2 regions of the Bartonella alsatica genome follow, and region 2 is predicted to be linked to the other one. Evidence: predicted binding sites of a transcription regulator. Region 2 holds the regulator's gene; the other holds the start of a gene.
What was found. Region 2 encodes LexA, which represses DNA repair genes until DNA is damaged. Its sites were predicted from a motif close to TGTTCNNNNTGTGTTCNG; they were not measured.

Region 1: uvrA (excinuclease ABC subunit UvrA) is a predicted target of LexA. The motif match lies at 2,259-2,276, and genes of this name have one in related genera.

Annotation. Positions count from the first base shown of each region.
Region 1 is NZ_CP058235.1:198,906-207,347, forward strand. It holds gene gyrA (DNA gyrase subunit A) at 1-1,299, opposite strand, end outside; gene ssb (single-stranded DNA-binding protein) at 1,541-2,059, opposite strand; gene uvrA (excinuclease ABC subunit UvrA) at 2,395-5,310, shown strand; gene HWV54_RS00855 (P-II family nitrogen regulator) at 5,590-5,928, shown strand; gene glnA (type I glutamate--ammonia ligase) at 5,985-7,394, shown strand; gene HWV54_RS00865 (hypothetical protein) at 7,552-8,097, shown strand; gene HWV54_RS00870 (ATP12 family chaperone protein) at 8,129-8,442, opposite strand, start outside.
Region 2 is NZ_CP058235.1:1,622,130-1,630,571, reverse strand. It holds gene lexA (transcriptional repressor LexA) at 761-1,474, shown strand; gene rimO (30S ribosomal protein S12 methylthiotransferase RimO) at 1,703-3,016, shown strand; gene ttcA (tRNA 2-thiocytidine(32) synthetase TtcA) at 3,057-3,935, opposite strand; gene rpsD (30S ribosomal protein S4) at 4,193-4,810, opposite strand; gene murI (glutamate racemase) at 4,985-5,806, opposite strand; gene HWV54_RS06665 (RNA methyltransferase) at 5,799-6,635, opposite strand; gene sfsA (DNA/RNA nuclease SfsA) at 6,942-7,643, shown strand; gene map (type I methionyl aminopeptidase) at 7,652-8,442, shown strand, end outside.

The DNA of each region.
Region 1 (8,442 bases), 240 kb from region 2:
AAGTTTAATCAAAGACGCTACATCAGCCGCTGGCCAGCGCCGTTCCATTAATTGGGCACGCGCACTCTGTGGATCAGGAGCTTTACGAATAAGCGCTATAATCTCATCAATATTGGCAACAGCAAGCGCGAGACCGACTAAAACATGTGCACGCTCTCGTGCTTTACGCAAAAGATATTTTGTTCGCCGACTTACAACCTCTTCACGGAAAGAAACAAATGCACGAAGCATATCAAGCAACGTCATCTGTTCAGGTTTTCCCCCGTTCAACGCCACCATATTACAACCAAAAGAAGTTTGCAACGGCGTATAACGATACAATTGGTTCAAAACAATTTCTGCAACAACATCTTTCTTCAATTCAATAACGACGCGATATCCATCTCGGTCAGATTCATCACGCAAATCAGCAATTCCTTCGATGCGTTTATCGCGCACCAACTCGGCCATTTTTTCAATCATTGTTGCTTTATTAACTTGATAAGGGATTTCACTCACAATAATTGCTTGTCGACCGCTGCGAATTTCCTCAACATCAACTTTAGCACGCATAATAATTGAACCACGCCCTGTTTCATAAGCCGAACGAACACCAGAATGGCCAAGGATAATACCACCAGTAGGAAAATCAGGACCTGGAATAATTTCAATGATTTTATCAAGTGTGATATTGGGATCATCAATCAAAGCAATACAACCATCAACGACTTCACCCAGATTATGGGGAGGAATATTGGTTGCCATTCCTACAGCAATACCACCTGCGCCATTGATCAAAAGATTAGGGAAACGCGCTGGCAACACTACCGGTTCACGCTCACGCCCATCATAATTATCCTGAAAATCAACCGTCTCCTTATCAATATCAGCTAACAGTTCTTCCGAAACTTTTTCTAAACGACATTCTGTATAACGCATCGCTGCAGGGGGATCACCATCAACAGAACCAAAATTTCCTTGACCATCTATCAACGGATTTCTCAAAGAGAAATCCTGTGCCATACGCACCAAAGCATCATAAATTGAAGCATCACCATGGGGATGGAACTTCCCCATAACTTCACCCACTACCCCTGCAGATTTACGATAAGACTTATTATAAGAAAGCCCCATTTCATTCATTGCATGAAGAATACGCCGATGAACAGGTTTAAGACCATCACGTACATCCGGAAGTGCACGTGAAACAATCACACTCATCGCATAATCGAGATAAGAGCGTTGCATTTCATCAACAATATTAATTGGTTCAATACCGGTCAGCACATCACGTTCTGGGGGAGGAGTAAAATCGGTCACGGCTTCAAGACTTTCAAAAAAGAATCACTTTACTTTGTTTATATCGAAAAACGCAAAAAAATACCAATTTCTCTCACACGAGAAAAAAGAAATTTAACAATAATTTTCAACATGTTACTTAATTTATATTTAAAATCATAGATAAAATGAACCTGCTTAACCTTGCTAAATTTTAAAAACCTAAAATAAACAATTCTAAAAAGGATAATAATATCGCACCTTAGACTATTAAATTAGACTATTAAAAAGGTACGTCATCATCTAATTTGTTTGAAAAACTTTCTTCCAATTGACTACTGTTTTGACCAAAAGCATTTCTTTGATTTGAGCTATTATCACTAAAATCACCACTAGCATAATTGCTGCCCACTTGATTTTCTCCGTGCATTTGCACCCCTCCAGGAGCCCCACGCCCTTCAAGCATTTGTAATTCACCACGGTATTTTTGCAGAACAATCTCTGTTGTATAACGGTCATTACCATTTTGATCTTGCCATTTCCGTGTTTGTAACTGACCTTCAATGTAAATTTTGCTACCTTTTTTTAAATATTGCTCTGCAACTTTAACTAGGTTTTCGTTAAAAATAACGATATTATGCCACTCTGTCCGCTCTTTTCGCTCATTTGTATTACGATCACGCCAACTTTCTGAAGTAGCAATACGTAAATTTGCTACTTGATCACCAGAATTCAAACGGCGGATTTCAGGATCCGCACCAAGATTACCAATCAAAATAACTTTATTAAGGCTACCAGCCATTGCATAAACTCCAAAATTTTAATTCACAAATAATCCTTGTTGTATAGTCGTCATTACCATCTTGATCTTGTCACTTAGTATATCTGCAATTGACCTTCAATTGTGGATTTTGTTACCCTTTTTAAAATGTCATACTGCGTAATTGTAACAAAATATGCTAACAACGTATAGCTCATTCCTTTATTAGAAAATAAAAAGCTGTTCTCTACGTTTTTCTTTCCACAAAACTCCTGTTCTTTATCCTTGTTAAAACAGTTAAACACGTTGTAATTCTAAAAAATAGTTTTATTCTATTTTAGACGCTCAATTTTTGTCACATATGCCAAGGATAAAATATGGCTCATCAAAAATACATCTCTATCCGCGGGGCTCGTGAGCATAACCTTAAAAATATTGATCTCGATCTCCCTCGTGACAAACTGATCGTTATCACAGGACTTTCTGGATCAGGTAAATCATCTTTAGCCTTTGATACACTTTACGCTGAAGGACAACGCCGTTATGTTGAAAGTCTTTCTGCTTACGCACGCCAATTTCTCGAAGTAATGCAAAAACCAGATGTTGATCGAATAGATGGTCTTTCTCCGGCCATTTCTATTGAACAAAAAACAACCAGCCGCAACCCTCGTTCAACGGTAGGAACCATCACTGAAATCCACGACTATATGCGGCTTCTCTTTGCACGTATCGGTGTTCCTCATTCGCCTACCACAGGAATTCCTATTGAGAGCCAGACAGTAAGCCAAATGGTTGATCAAATTATGGCCTTACCAGAAGGGACACGGATTTTTATTATGGCCCCCTTAGTACGAGGACGAAAAGGAGAATATAAAAAAGAGCTAACCGAGCTTTTAAAAAAAGGATTTCAACGCGCTAAAGTTGATGGAAAATTCTATGAAATTCCTGACATTCCTCCCCTTGATAAAAAGTACAAACATGACATAGATATCGTAGTAGACCGCATTGTAGTAAACGATGGCATTACTTCTCGCTTAGCCGATAGTATAGAAACCTGTTTACAACTAGCAAATGGGCTTGCAGTTGCTGAAATGGCAGATCAACCTTTGACACCGAAAGAAACCACAAAGGAGTCCGCTTATAAATCAAAAAATGAAACGCATAAACGATTTCTTTTTTCAGAAAGATTTGCTTGCCCCATATCTGGATTTTCTATTCCTGAAATTGAACCACGCCTCTTTTCATTCAATAATCCTTTTGGCGCTTGTTCTCTTTGCGATGGACTTGGCATCAAAAAGACAATAGACCCGATAAAAATTGTACCAAATAAAAATCTTACCTTAAAGAATGGAGCAATTGCACCTTGGTCTAAATCATCTTCACTATACTACAGTCACACCTTAGAAGCATTGGGTAAAGTTTATGGTTTTAAACTTACGGACAAATGGTGTGTACTCTCAAATGAAGCACAACATGCTATTCTTTATGGTACAAAAGAGAAAGAAATCTCTTGTACTTACAGAAATGATTCAAGTTCGCATAAAACAACTCAATATTTTGAAGGGATCATCCCTAATATGGAGCGACGATGGAAAGAAACGGATTCCACTTGGTCACGTGAAGAAATCGAGCGTTATATGTCTGCTTCTATCTGCCCAGCTTGTCATGGTTACCGTTTAAAACCAGAGGCATTAGCTGTCAAAATCCATGGAATGCATATTGGGCAAATATCAGAGCTTTCTATCCTAAAGGCAGATGACTGGTTCGCCAATATTCACCGACATCTCACTGAAAAACAACATAATATTGCAATACGTATTTTAAAAGAAATTCGTGAACGCTTAGCTTTCTTAAATTATGTGGGGCTTGAATATCTCACCCTATCTCGAAGTTCAAGCACCCTTTCAGGAGGAGAAAGTCAACGCATTCGGTTAGCTTCCCAAATAGGATCTGGTCTTACAGGTGTCCTCTATATTTTAGATGAACCCTCTATCGGATTACATCAACGCGATAATGAACGCCTTCTAAAAATGCTGCACCATCTGCGTGATCTTGGCAACACAGTTATTGTTGTTGAACATGATGAAGATGCCATTCTTGCTGCTGACCATGTAGTTGACATGGGACCTGCAGCAGGGATTCATGGTGGAGAAATCACAGCACAAGGTACTCCACAAGAAATTATAAAAAATCCCTCCTCTCTCACAGGCCAATACCTTTCAGGGAAAATGACTGTTAAAGTCCCTACTCAACGACGCAAAATATCAAAATCGAAAACACTTAAAATTATTGGGGCTCGTGGAAATAACCTTAAAAATATCAGTACTAAGATCCCCCTTGGAACTTTCACGTGTGTAACTGGCGTTTCAGGTGGAGGAAAATCAACATTTCTCATTGAAACTCTTTTCAAAGCTGCATCATATCACATCATGGGCAGTCATTACAGTCCTGCAATCTATGACAAAATTGAAGGATTAGAATTTCTCGATAAGGTTATTGATATCAACCAAGCACCTATTGGACGCACCCCACGCTCTAATCCCGCAACCTATACGGGTGTATTTACCCCAATCCGTGAGTGGTTTGCTGAACTTCCAGAATCAAAAGCTCGCGGTTATCAAGCAGGACGTTTTTCATTTAATATTAAGGGAGGACGCTGTGAAGCGTGTCAAGGTGATGGGGTTATCAAAATTGAAATGCATTTTTTACCCGATGTTTATGTCACTTGCGATGTCTGCCAAGGAAAACGCTATAATCGAGAAACATTGGAAGTAAAATTTAAAGGGCAATCCATCGCTGATATTTTGGATATGACAATCGCAAAGGCAGAGGAGTTTTTTCAAACCGTTCCCACCATTCACAACAAAATGCAGACCCTCATTAAAGTCGGTCTTGGCTATATCAAAGTAGGACAACAAGCCACAACGCTTTCTGGTGGTGAAGCCCAACGTGTAAAACTCGCTAAAGAACTTTCACGCAAAACAACGGGACGTACACTCTACATTTTGGACGAACCAACAACAGGCTTACATTTTCATGATATTTCTAAACTCCTTGAAGTGCTGCATGAACTCGTCGAGCAAGGAAACACAGTCTTAGTTATTGAACATAATCTTGAAGTTATAAAGACAGCTGACTGGATTATTGATTTAGGACCAGAAGGTGGAGATCGTGGCGGTGAAATTGTTGCAGTTGGACGTCCTGAAGATATTATTCATGTTCCTGCTTCCTATACAGGAAAATTTTTGAAAGAAATTCTATTACGCCGACCTTTATATAATTCCAATTTTTAAAGCGATTCCTATCATAAAACACAGTATAATAATAATTAAGAAAAAGAAAACCAAACATCTCGTAGTTGTATCATTTTTATTCTTTACAAGCCCTGTAGATTTTTTCTCAAAAGAGCAACAGCACTCCATTTATGCAATAAGAAAAATTTTCTCCAAAGAATATTCCAGTAACATAATTTTTGACTTTTTGTGTAAAAAGTATCTATTAAACATCTCTCAGTTGTCAATGTGAAGTAAAACAGTTTAAAAAGACGAAATAATGTTAGAGATAAGTTTAGCATGAAAAAAATTGAAGCCATCATAAAGCCTTCCAAACTTGACGAAGTAAAAGAAGCGCTTCAAAAAATTGGTTTACATGACATGATAGTGACAGAAGCAAAAGAAGTTGGACGTCAAAAAGAACATACAGAACTGTATCGCGATGCTAAATATGTTGTTGATTTTCTATCTAAAGTAAAGCTTGAAATTGTTGTTACCGATAAAAAGCTGGAACAAACCGTTAATACAATACGTAAAGCGGCTCAAACAAAACATATCGGAGATGAAAAGATATTTATTTTTTCCCTGGATGATGCCATTCGTATAAGCAATGACGAATCTGATACAGATGCCCTTTAACAAATAATGAAATTTACCCTTTTTATCCACCTCAATCCCAAATAAGGAAATTGAATATGACAACCGCATCAGATATTATCAAACAGATTGCGAACAACGAAATCCGTTTTGTTGATTTTCGTTTTACCGATCCGTGTGGAAAGTTGCATCACATCACAATGGATAGTTCAGAAATCAGAGAAGATACATTTAGTGATGGCGTTATGTTTGATGGTTCTTCGATCTCCGGATGGAAAACAATCAACGAATCTGACATGGTTTTGTTGCCCGATCCAGAAACAGCACATATTGATCCTTTTTTTGCTCAATCGAGTTTAGTCATATTCTGTGACGTGCTCGATCCTGTTTCTAGAGAATTTTATCGTAGAGATCCTCGTTCTATCGCCAAGAGAGCTGAAGTTTATATGAAATCTTTAGGAATCGGAGACACAATCAATATAGGACCAGAAGCAGAATTCTTTATCTTTGATGATGTACGCTATAAAACTGATCCTTACAACACAGGATTTAAACTTGATTCAAGTGAACTTCCATCCAATAATGATATGGAATATGAAATAGGCAATCTTGGCCATCGTCCACGAATGAAAGGCGGTTACCTTCCCGTTCCCCCGATCGATTCCTGCCAAGATATGCGTTCTGAAATGCTTACTGCACTCAAAGATATGGGGGTTCATGTCGAGAAGCATCATCACGAAGTGGCAGCAGGACAGCATGAATTGGGTATTCGCTTTGATACACTTGTCCGCGAAGCTGATAAAATGCAAATTTTTAAATATGTCGTGCACCAAATAGCAAATAACTACGGAAAAACAGCAACTTTCATGCCAAAACCAGTTTTTGGCGATAATGGCTCAGGCATGCATGTTCACATGTCTATTTGGAAAGATGGAAAACCAATCTTTGCGGGCAATGAATATGCTGGACTATCAGAAATCTGCTTATTTTTTATCGGTGGTATCATTAAGCACGCTAAAGCAATTAATGCTTTCACCAATCCATCCACAAACTCTTATAAACGTTTAGTGCCTGGTTATGAAGCGCCTGTCCTTCTTGCTTATTCCGTACGCAATCGTTCTGCATCTTGCCGTATTCCAATAAGCCCTTCACCAAATTCAAAACGCATAGAAGTGCGTTTCCCAGATCCAACAGCAAATCCCTATTTAGGATTTGCAGCACTCTTAATGGCTGGTCTTGATGGAATCAAAAATAAAATTCACCCTGGACACGCTATGGATAAAGATCTTTATGATCTTCCTTTAAAAGAGCTTAAAGAAATCCCTACAGTCTCAGGAAGTCTACGCGAAGCACTTGAAGCACTTGATAAAGATCGTAGCTTTCTTAAAGCAGGAGATGTTTTTGATGATGATCAAATTAATTCTTTCATTCAAATAAAAATGCAAGAAGTTTTACGCTATGAAACAACACCCCATCCTGTCGAATTTGATATGTACTATTCTGTTTAAAGAATAATAAGTTATTCCTTTTGATTTTAAAATGGAGATTTTAATCTCCATTTTTGTGGATATTTTTCTCATTAAAGAGCATAAGTGGCTTTTTGCCAATATGCTTTTCCTTTATAATTTTAATGGAATCCATTCAAATCAATTAACAAGGTTTCTAATGCTGCGAATTCATCCCCTATTTCCCATTCTTTTATGCATTGCCTTCATTATATCAACAACTCAAGCTTATACAATTACAAATCAAAAACTTATAGCCCTTGAAAAAGCTGCATTTGCTTACAGCAAAGCAATTCAAAATGCAGATGCCAATGCTATCTTAAACGCTATTCCTCCCCAAATCATCAACAGTTTAACTGCCAAAAAAAAATTTAGTAAGTCACAATTCCAAAAAATCATGAAAAGCCAAATAGAACGGTTGGCGGAAAATTATAAAATTGAGAGTATTCACATCGACCAAAAACAAAAACGTGAAGGCAAGCTTGATAATGGTATTCCTTATTTCGTTATACCTGTAGAGTTTGTAACCACAACAAATGTTGGAAAATGCTCTATTCAAACTGAGGTTATTGCCCTTTTTGACAATAACAAGTGGTATTTTATCCGTGGAAATGATGAGGCAATCTTAAACATCACCAATGAAACATTCCCTGGACTTGAAAAAATAAAAGTCAATCCCCAGAAAATCACAAAATACTATGATTGAGAAAAAAGCATGTGTAACTAAAAAATTGTTCTTACAAACAAGCTGTAATGACTGCTGCTGCAGCATTAAATTCAACTTTCTTATAAGCACGGCGCGTCATTGCTTCTTCATCACCCCCCCATTGTTCTATCACCCAATCTTCATCTAAATGGGCGATAACCCAAGCATGATCGGCATCAATTTTCTTTGCAGCAACAGCGAGAGCAATAAGAGCTGATCCTGTTAAGGTTGTCATCGTATGAATTGCAGCAAGCACATATGGAGACTCAATTTTACGTAGATAATTGCTTACTGCTTGAATAGCTTCCCTTGATTGTTTAACATGCATAAGCCCTTCTGTTAAAT
Region 2 (8,442 bases):
TTTGGTCAACACCTTTCGAAAAAAATATTATTATTCGGTTTAGTTATCAATACTTTTCTCTCTTTTCTCATCACTGTAGATACAGGCTTTTCTGTATTTTGAGTTTGAATGAAAGAAAGAATTTCAACATAAAATGCATCATAACTTCGAAAACATGAAAGAACACATATTTCAAAATTATAAAAAGAGCAGGAAATACATAAAAACGGTAACATGGGATTAATATATAATCGCAGAAAATAACAAACAAACCAGTAGATGCTCCGTTGTTGAGTTCAGTCAATAAAAAAATACATTTATTGGAAATTAGGTATTATATCAATTTCCTAAAAATATAGTTGCCCATTTTTATATCTTTAAATATTTTTTCTCACTTTTCAATATGAGTGCGACTTTAATAATGTACAATAGTCTTACAAAGTATAAATATTATTATTTATAAATAAATATTAATTACAGTAAAATTTAAATGGTTAATTTATATCATAAATAATTATTAATAAAAAATTATTTACTACATTATTTAATATATTATATATATAAAAATATCTTAATACATAACTAAAATTAAAATTTATATTATAACATGTAATTATTTATTAATGCAAATAAATAATTGTTACTTTATAATAATTATAACTCAATAATAATAAAGTAAATATTTTTATTTTATATCAAAAAAAATTTATAATATTTATAAAATAATTATATTTTATTTAATACTTTTTCTTATTTTTGATTCTTGTGATTGGAATATTGAATGCTAACATGTAAACAATATGAGCTACTCTTGTTCATCCATAATCATATGAAAGAAACTGGTGTTCCTCCTTCCTTTGATGAAATGAAAACTGCATTGGAACTTTCTTCAAAGTCTGGCATTCATAAGCTAATGATAGCCTTAGAACAACGAGGTTTTATACGCCGCTTGCCGAATCGTGCTCGCGCAGTGGAGATAATTCGACTTCCAGATAAAATAACATTTAATCTTTCTTTAGCTCGTAAAATTTCTCCTAATATGATAGAGAAAAATAAAAGAAAAATATCAAAAAACTTTGGTGATCTTGGTAACTTTAAGGTAGAAAAGAAAGAGAATGTCATTATTCCTATTATGGGCCGCATTGGTGCAAGTATACCTATCTCCTCTATAATACAACAAACAGATACGCTTTCTTTACCACAAGATATGATTAATTCGGGTGAACACTATGCTTTAGAAGTCAGAGATGATTCTATGATTGAAGCTGGTATTCTTGATAAAGATATTATAATTGTTAAACGCCAGAGCACAGCAATAACAGGTGAAATTATTGTTGCATTTATTGATAAAAAGGAAGCAACTTTAAAACGTTATCGACGCAAAGGAGCCTCTATTGCATTAGAAGCAGCAAATCCTCACTACGAAACACGTATATATGGATCCGAGCGTGTAAAAATAGAAGGTAAACTTATTGGACTCATTCGTAAATATTAGAATGCCTAGAATATTCATAGATTTAGTAAAAAATTATTTGGTATTTTTGTCGTGTTATGCCACATTCAGTAATAATGACATATGTAGTCATAAAGTGTTTTAGCTAAAAACAGATAACTTTGTAAAAAATTTTATTGCATATGTATCAAAAATAAAGAGCACTTTCATTCTTAATGAATTTAAAATAGCAAATAAAATTTAATCGTTATTAAAGTTGCAGGTTTTATCATGGTAGCACCTCGTATTAGTTTTGTCTCACTTGGATGTCCAAAAGCACTGGTAGATTCTGAGCGAATTATTACAAGACTCCGGTCTGAAGGTTATGAAATCTCACATAATCATCGAGGTGCTGATGTCGTTATTGTAAACACCTGTGGTTTTCTTGATTCTGCTAGACGTGAATCATTAGCTAATATTAATAAAGCCCTCAAAGAAAATGGAAAAGTTATTGTAACCGGCTGTCTTGGTTCTGATCCTGATGTTATACGTCAAGCACATCCTAGTGTATTAGCCATTACAGGACCACAAGCCTATGAAAGTGTTATACAAGCTGTTCATACAGCAATTCCCCCACGTCATGATCCCTTTGTCGATTTAGTTCCCCCGCAAGGCATTCGTTTAACACCTCGTCATTATGCCTACTTAAAAATCTCTGAAGGATGTTCTAATCGATGTAGTTTTTGTATTATTCCTACTTTACGTGGTAATCTTACTTCGCGTCCTATTAATGATGTTCTTCGCGAAGCTGAAAAACTTGTACAGGCCGGTGTAAAAGAGCTTTTAGTTATCTCACAAGATACGAGTGCTTATGGCATTGATATTAAATATCTCGAAAGCTCTTGGAAAGAGCGTACAATAAAAACAAAATTTTTTGATCTTTGTCGTGAACTAGGCAATATGGGTATTTGGATACGCATACATTATGTTTATCCTTATCCTCATGTTGACGAAGTTATTGAACTTATGGCTGCAAAAAAAATTCTTCCTTATCTAGATATTCCTTTTCAGCATGCTTCACCAACTGTTTTACGCAATATGAAACGTCCTGCTCTTATGGAAAAAATAAATCGTAGAATTGAAAAGTGGAGAAAAATTTGTCCGGATCTCTCCTTACGATCAACATTTATTGTCGGCTTTCCAGGCGAAACAAATGAAGATTTTAATATACTCCTTGAATGGCTAGAAGAAGCAAAAATTGAACGAGCTGGATGCTTTAAATATGAAGAAGTAAAAGGTGCTGTTGCAAATGATTTGGGATTAGGAAACATTTCTGAAGAAGTAAAAGAAAACCGCTGGCATCGCTTTATGGCAAAACAACAACAAATTTCTACTCATCTTTTAAAGAAAAAAATCGGAAAAAGACTCCAAGTTCTCATTGATGAAAGTCAAGGAAAAATTGCTAAAGGTCGTAGTCAATATGATGCTCCGGAAATAGATGGTGTTGTACATATATCATCACGACGACCGCTACGTGTCGGCGAATTTGTTACCGTAAAAATCGAAAAATCAGATGCTTATGATCTTTATGGAATAGCAGTTTGAAAATATAAGGCTAAACTTCCTGTACTTAAATAACTCAGCTTTATAATAAGCTTCCAAAATCAAAAATTTTTTTATCGAGCAAATGGCTTGGGCGGACATTTGTTAAGGCGCGAATCATAGTATCTTTACGTCCTGGCATTCTTTTTTCGATATCCTTTAGCATTTCTTTCATTGCATAGCGTTGTAAACCATCCTGGCTACCACAAAGATTACAAGGAATGATAGGAAACCGCATTGCTTGTGAAAATTTTTCCATATCTTCTTCAGCAGCGTAAACAAGAGGACGCAAAACAAAAAGATCTCCTTCGTCGTTTATAAGCTTTCCAGGCATGGCTGCTAATCGTCCACCATGAAACAAATTCATAAAAAATGTTTCTAAAACATCATCACGATGATGTCCAAGAACTAATGCAGAACATCCCTCTTCACGTGCAATACGATATAAGTTACCACGTCTCAATCGCGAACAAAGTGAACAATATGTTTGCGTATGTGCCAATTTATCTGTAACAATGGAATAAGTATCCTGATACTCAATACGATATGGGATATTATAAGAATCTAAAAAGTCTGGAAGAACATATTTTGGAAAGCCTGGTTGCCCTTGATCAAGATTACAAGCTAGAATTTCAACAGGCAAAAGACCGCGCCATTTTAAATCTAAAAGAAGCGCTAAGAGGCCATAAGAATCCTTTCCACCTGATAAAGCAATAAGCCATTTTTTTCCTGAAGAAAGCATGGAAAAATCATCTAATGCTTGCCGTATATGACGTAAAAGCCGTTTACGCAGTTTATGAAACTCCACAGTTGAAGGAGCAACTCGAAATATCGGATGACAATTATCAGTTTCTTTCACAAAAGAATCAGTTTTCTCTATATTCTCTCCCATTGCTTGATATCCGAGTGAAATATTATCCATAATTCTGCACAATAAATAGCTTGTTCTGCAAAAATGACAAAGATAACAACAGACGTCACACAGCTTAAACGAGATATTCCATTGATCCACAGAGAAAAGAAACAGACCTATACAAGCCATATTGTTATAAAATATAACAATAAACTTGATATAATGCCATTCACAAAAACTACTTGTTAGCTTTAAACACTATAAAGCAAAACAACACTTCTGGCGTATAATAAAACGACAGAGAGTAAAACTCCCCTATAAAGAATTTAACGAGAATAAAATTCAACAACCAAATTGGGTTCCATTTGCACAGCATAAGGAACATCTGCAAAAGCAGGAACACGCGTAAACGTCGCTTTCATCTGATTATGATCTGCATCAATATACTCAGGCACATCACGCTCTGCTAACTGCACAGATTCTAGTACCAAAACAAGCTGTTTTGACTTTTCACGAACTTCGATAACATCACCTGGTTTACAACGATACGATTGAATATTCGTGCGCCGACCATTTACATTGACATGACCATGATTGATAAATTGACGAGAAGCGAAGATCGTAGGCACAAATTTCGCACGGTAGACGACAGAATCTAAACGTGATTCCAAAAGCCCGATAAGATTTTCACCAGTATCACCACGTCGACGAGCAGCTTCTTCATAAGTTTTACGGAATTGTTTTTCTGAGATATCACCGTAAAATCCTTTTAATTTCTGCTTAGCACGCAATTGCACACCATAGTCAGAAAGCTTTCCTTTACGGCGTTGTCCATGCTGACCCGGACCATAATCACGACGGTTCACAGGAGATTTCGGTCGCCCCCAAATATTTTCTCCCATACGGCGATCAATTTTATACTTCGTTGTTTCGCGTTTGCTCATCGCATTTCCTTTAAAAACAGAAATAAGATCCTACAGTAAGATCTCAAGGAAACGCGCCCTCCTTTGCCTTCAAATCAAAAGACTGACAGGACTCTTTAACATATAACATGCAAAATTATCCACGGGACACGTCAATTAATGCCATTTTCTCGAAAGAGAAAGCTGGAGAGGATTTTATTGATCTTGCACTGCAAAGTCAACTCCTTTCACAATATTTAAGCTAAATCCTTTTAATAAACGCTCTGTTGAAGGGGTTACATTTTGCGATGTAAATAAAGCAAAATCTTTATGCTTCTTTATGTTTTGGCGATTCTCTCTTTTCGGTAATAATGTTCTTGTGTGTTTGGCTACAGCTTTTGCTGGATTAATCCATTCAACTGGCCATAAAGCTTGTTTACGAAAAAATTTCATCAAAAAAGGGTAATGTGTACAAGCTAAAACAATAATATCAGTATATTTGCCATTTTTCTCAACAAAGCACGGAAGTATTTCGTGACGTAATTCTTCCAAATCTATAGGCTTTCCACGTAAATAATCTTCAGCAAATCCAGCAAGTTTTTCACTTCCAACTAGCTGAACATGACATTGAGCAGCAAAAGTATTGATTAATTCATAAGTATAAGCACGCTTCACTGTTCCAGGAGTGGCTAATACTGAAATAAAACCAGATTTTGTTTGTTCAGCTGCTGATTTAATTGCGGGAACTGTTCCTACAAAAAGAATATGAGGAAATTTCTCTCGTAAATCAGTCATCATTAGTGTAGAAACCGTATTGCAAGCAATTACACATAAGGCGGGATTATAGAGTGTTAAAAGATTTGTGAAAATCTTTAAAATTCTTTTTTTCAGAACATTTTCTTTCCAATTCCCATAAGGAAATCCCGCATCATCAGCAACATAAATAAATTGCATTTCAGGAACAAGAACGCGCACTTCCCTCAATACTGTTAAACCACCAATGCCACTATCAAAAAAAAGAACAGGCCGTTTATTCATTGGATTTCACACTTGTTTTTAATTTTTTACGTTCACGATCTACGGGTGCACCGCTTCCCCGCGGTAATTGAGGAGAAAAATGATCCAATGAAGAGACAATCCCTCGTAGCAAGTGAACCTCAGATTCACTAAAATTAGCACGTGTAAAAACAGAACGTAGATTTGCAAGCATCACTTCTTTGCGTTCTCGGGGCCTAAAATATCCACGAATATCCAAAGCTTCTTCTAATTGAGATAAAAAACCATGAAACGTTGCTTTATTTGCCGGCTCCATCTCTACAGTACGAAAAGCCGTATCGCTCACATTTTCTAAACCTGATTTCATCCATTCGTAAGATATAAGCAAAACCGCTTGCGCAATATTGAGTGATGCAAAAGCAGGATTAACTGGAAAAGTGATGATTTCATCAACAAGACTGATTTCATCATTTTCTAATCCACACCTTTCTCTTCCAAATAAAATACCCGTTTGATGCCCAATCCTCTCACGCTGACGTAGCATACTCGCTGCTTCAACAGCACTTTTGACGGTCTTAAAACCACATCTTTCACGTGCCGTTGTAGCAAAAATATAATGCAAATCCGCAATCGCATCACGTAATGTATCAAAAACTATTGCCTCATTAATGACATGATCTGCTTTGCTTGCTGCAGCCCTGGCTTTTTCATTTGGAAATATTTCTCGAGGTTTGACTAACCGAAGCTTAGAAAGCCCAAAATTCGCCATAGCTCTTGCTACCATACCAATATTCTCAGGCAACTGCGGTTCGACTAAAATAATAATTGGACCATCTGTTAAATTTTTACGATTCTTATTGGTTCCGGCCATTAATTCTACCTAATTCTATATATTATGCTCCTATCGTTGTTTTTTTTTAAACGCAATCTTTTAAAGAGAATATTCCAAGAAATAACCTTTTTAATAACAAATTATAGTCAATATTATATTCTCATTCAAAATTCATGATGAAAAATATTAACAATAAATTATGAAAGCAAAAACAAAATTTAGTTTTTAAATCTTAGAGCGACTATGTAGATCACTTTAATGTTAACCATGGATTATTTAACATATAATATTTTACAAAACACAATCTGAGTTGAATTATAAAACTATGCGTTTTAAGAGAGGAATATGCTCTTTATTCCAAAACTTTTTCCTGCAAAGCTTATCCGTCGTTATAAACGTTTTCTTGCTGACGTTAAATGGGATAACCAACACATGTTTACCGTGTCAGTCCCTAATACAGGATCGATGCTTGGATTAATAACTCCAAACACCAATATTTGGCTTTCATATAATAACAACTCCAAACGAAAATACGCATATCGATTAGAAATTATTGAAGTAAATAATACTTTAGTTGGCATCAACACGGCTTTACCAAACAGACTTGCATTAGAAGCAATTCAAAATGGATTATTACCCGAATTAAGTAAATACAAAACCACTTTGAAAGAACAACGTTATGGAACACAATCACGGATCGACTTTCTTCTGTGTGATGGCATCGTTCCTGACTGTTATCTAGAAGTCAAAAATGTCCATTTTATGCGCCAAAAAGGGTTAGCAGAGTTTCCTGATACTGTAACAAAACGTGGCACACGTCATCTTGAAGAGCTCATAAAAGTTGTGCAACAAGGAAAACGAGCCGCTATGCTTTATATAATTCAACGAGAGGATTGTTCAGCTTTTACAATCTGCGATGACCTTGATCCAATCTATAGACGTACATTTGATTTAGCATTAAAATCAGGAGTAGAATTTTACGCTATAAAATGTCACGTAAGTGCAGAAGGCATTTTTCCGATTCATAGAGTGAAAATAGAAATATAGAAAAAGCAATGACTGATTATATTGAATATAATAAAATACCCTTAAAATTTAACGGACAGATCCGTATTTTTGACGAAGATGCTTTTGCTAAAATGCGTAAAGTCGGTCGCATTGCTGCGGAATGTCTTGATGCACTTACGGATATTATTAAGCCTGGTGTAACTACGCAAGAAATTGATGATTTTGTATTTATTTTTGGTGCTAAACAAGGTGCTCTTCCTGCTGACCTGAATTACCATGGATACAGTCATTCATGCTGTACATCCATCAATCATGTTGTTTGCCATGGAATCCCCAATAGCAGACCCTTGCAAGAAGGTGATATTGTTAATATTGATGTGACCTTTATTCACGATGGTTGGCACGGAGATTCAAGCCGCATGTACCCTGTTGGAAAAATCAGACGTGCTGCAGAACGTCTTCTAAGAATAACATATGAAAGTCTTATGAGAGGAATTTCTGTAGTCAAACCGGGTGCAACTACGGGTGATATTGGTGCAGCCATTCAAAATTATGCAGAATCTGAACGATGTTCAATTGTAAGAGATTTTTGCGGACATGGAATCGGACAGCTTTTTCATGATGCACCCAATATACTTCATTATGGAAATCCTGGGGAAGGAATAGAACTAAAACAAGGTATGATATTTACAATTGAGCCGATGATCAACCTTGGGAAACCACAGGTTAAAATTTTATCTGACGGTTGGACTGCCGTTACACGTGATCGATCTCTTACCGCACAGTATGAACATACAATTGGCGTAACAAATGAAGGATGCGAAATTTTTACACAATC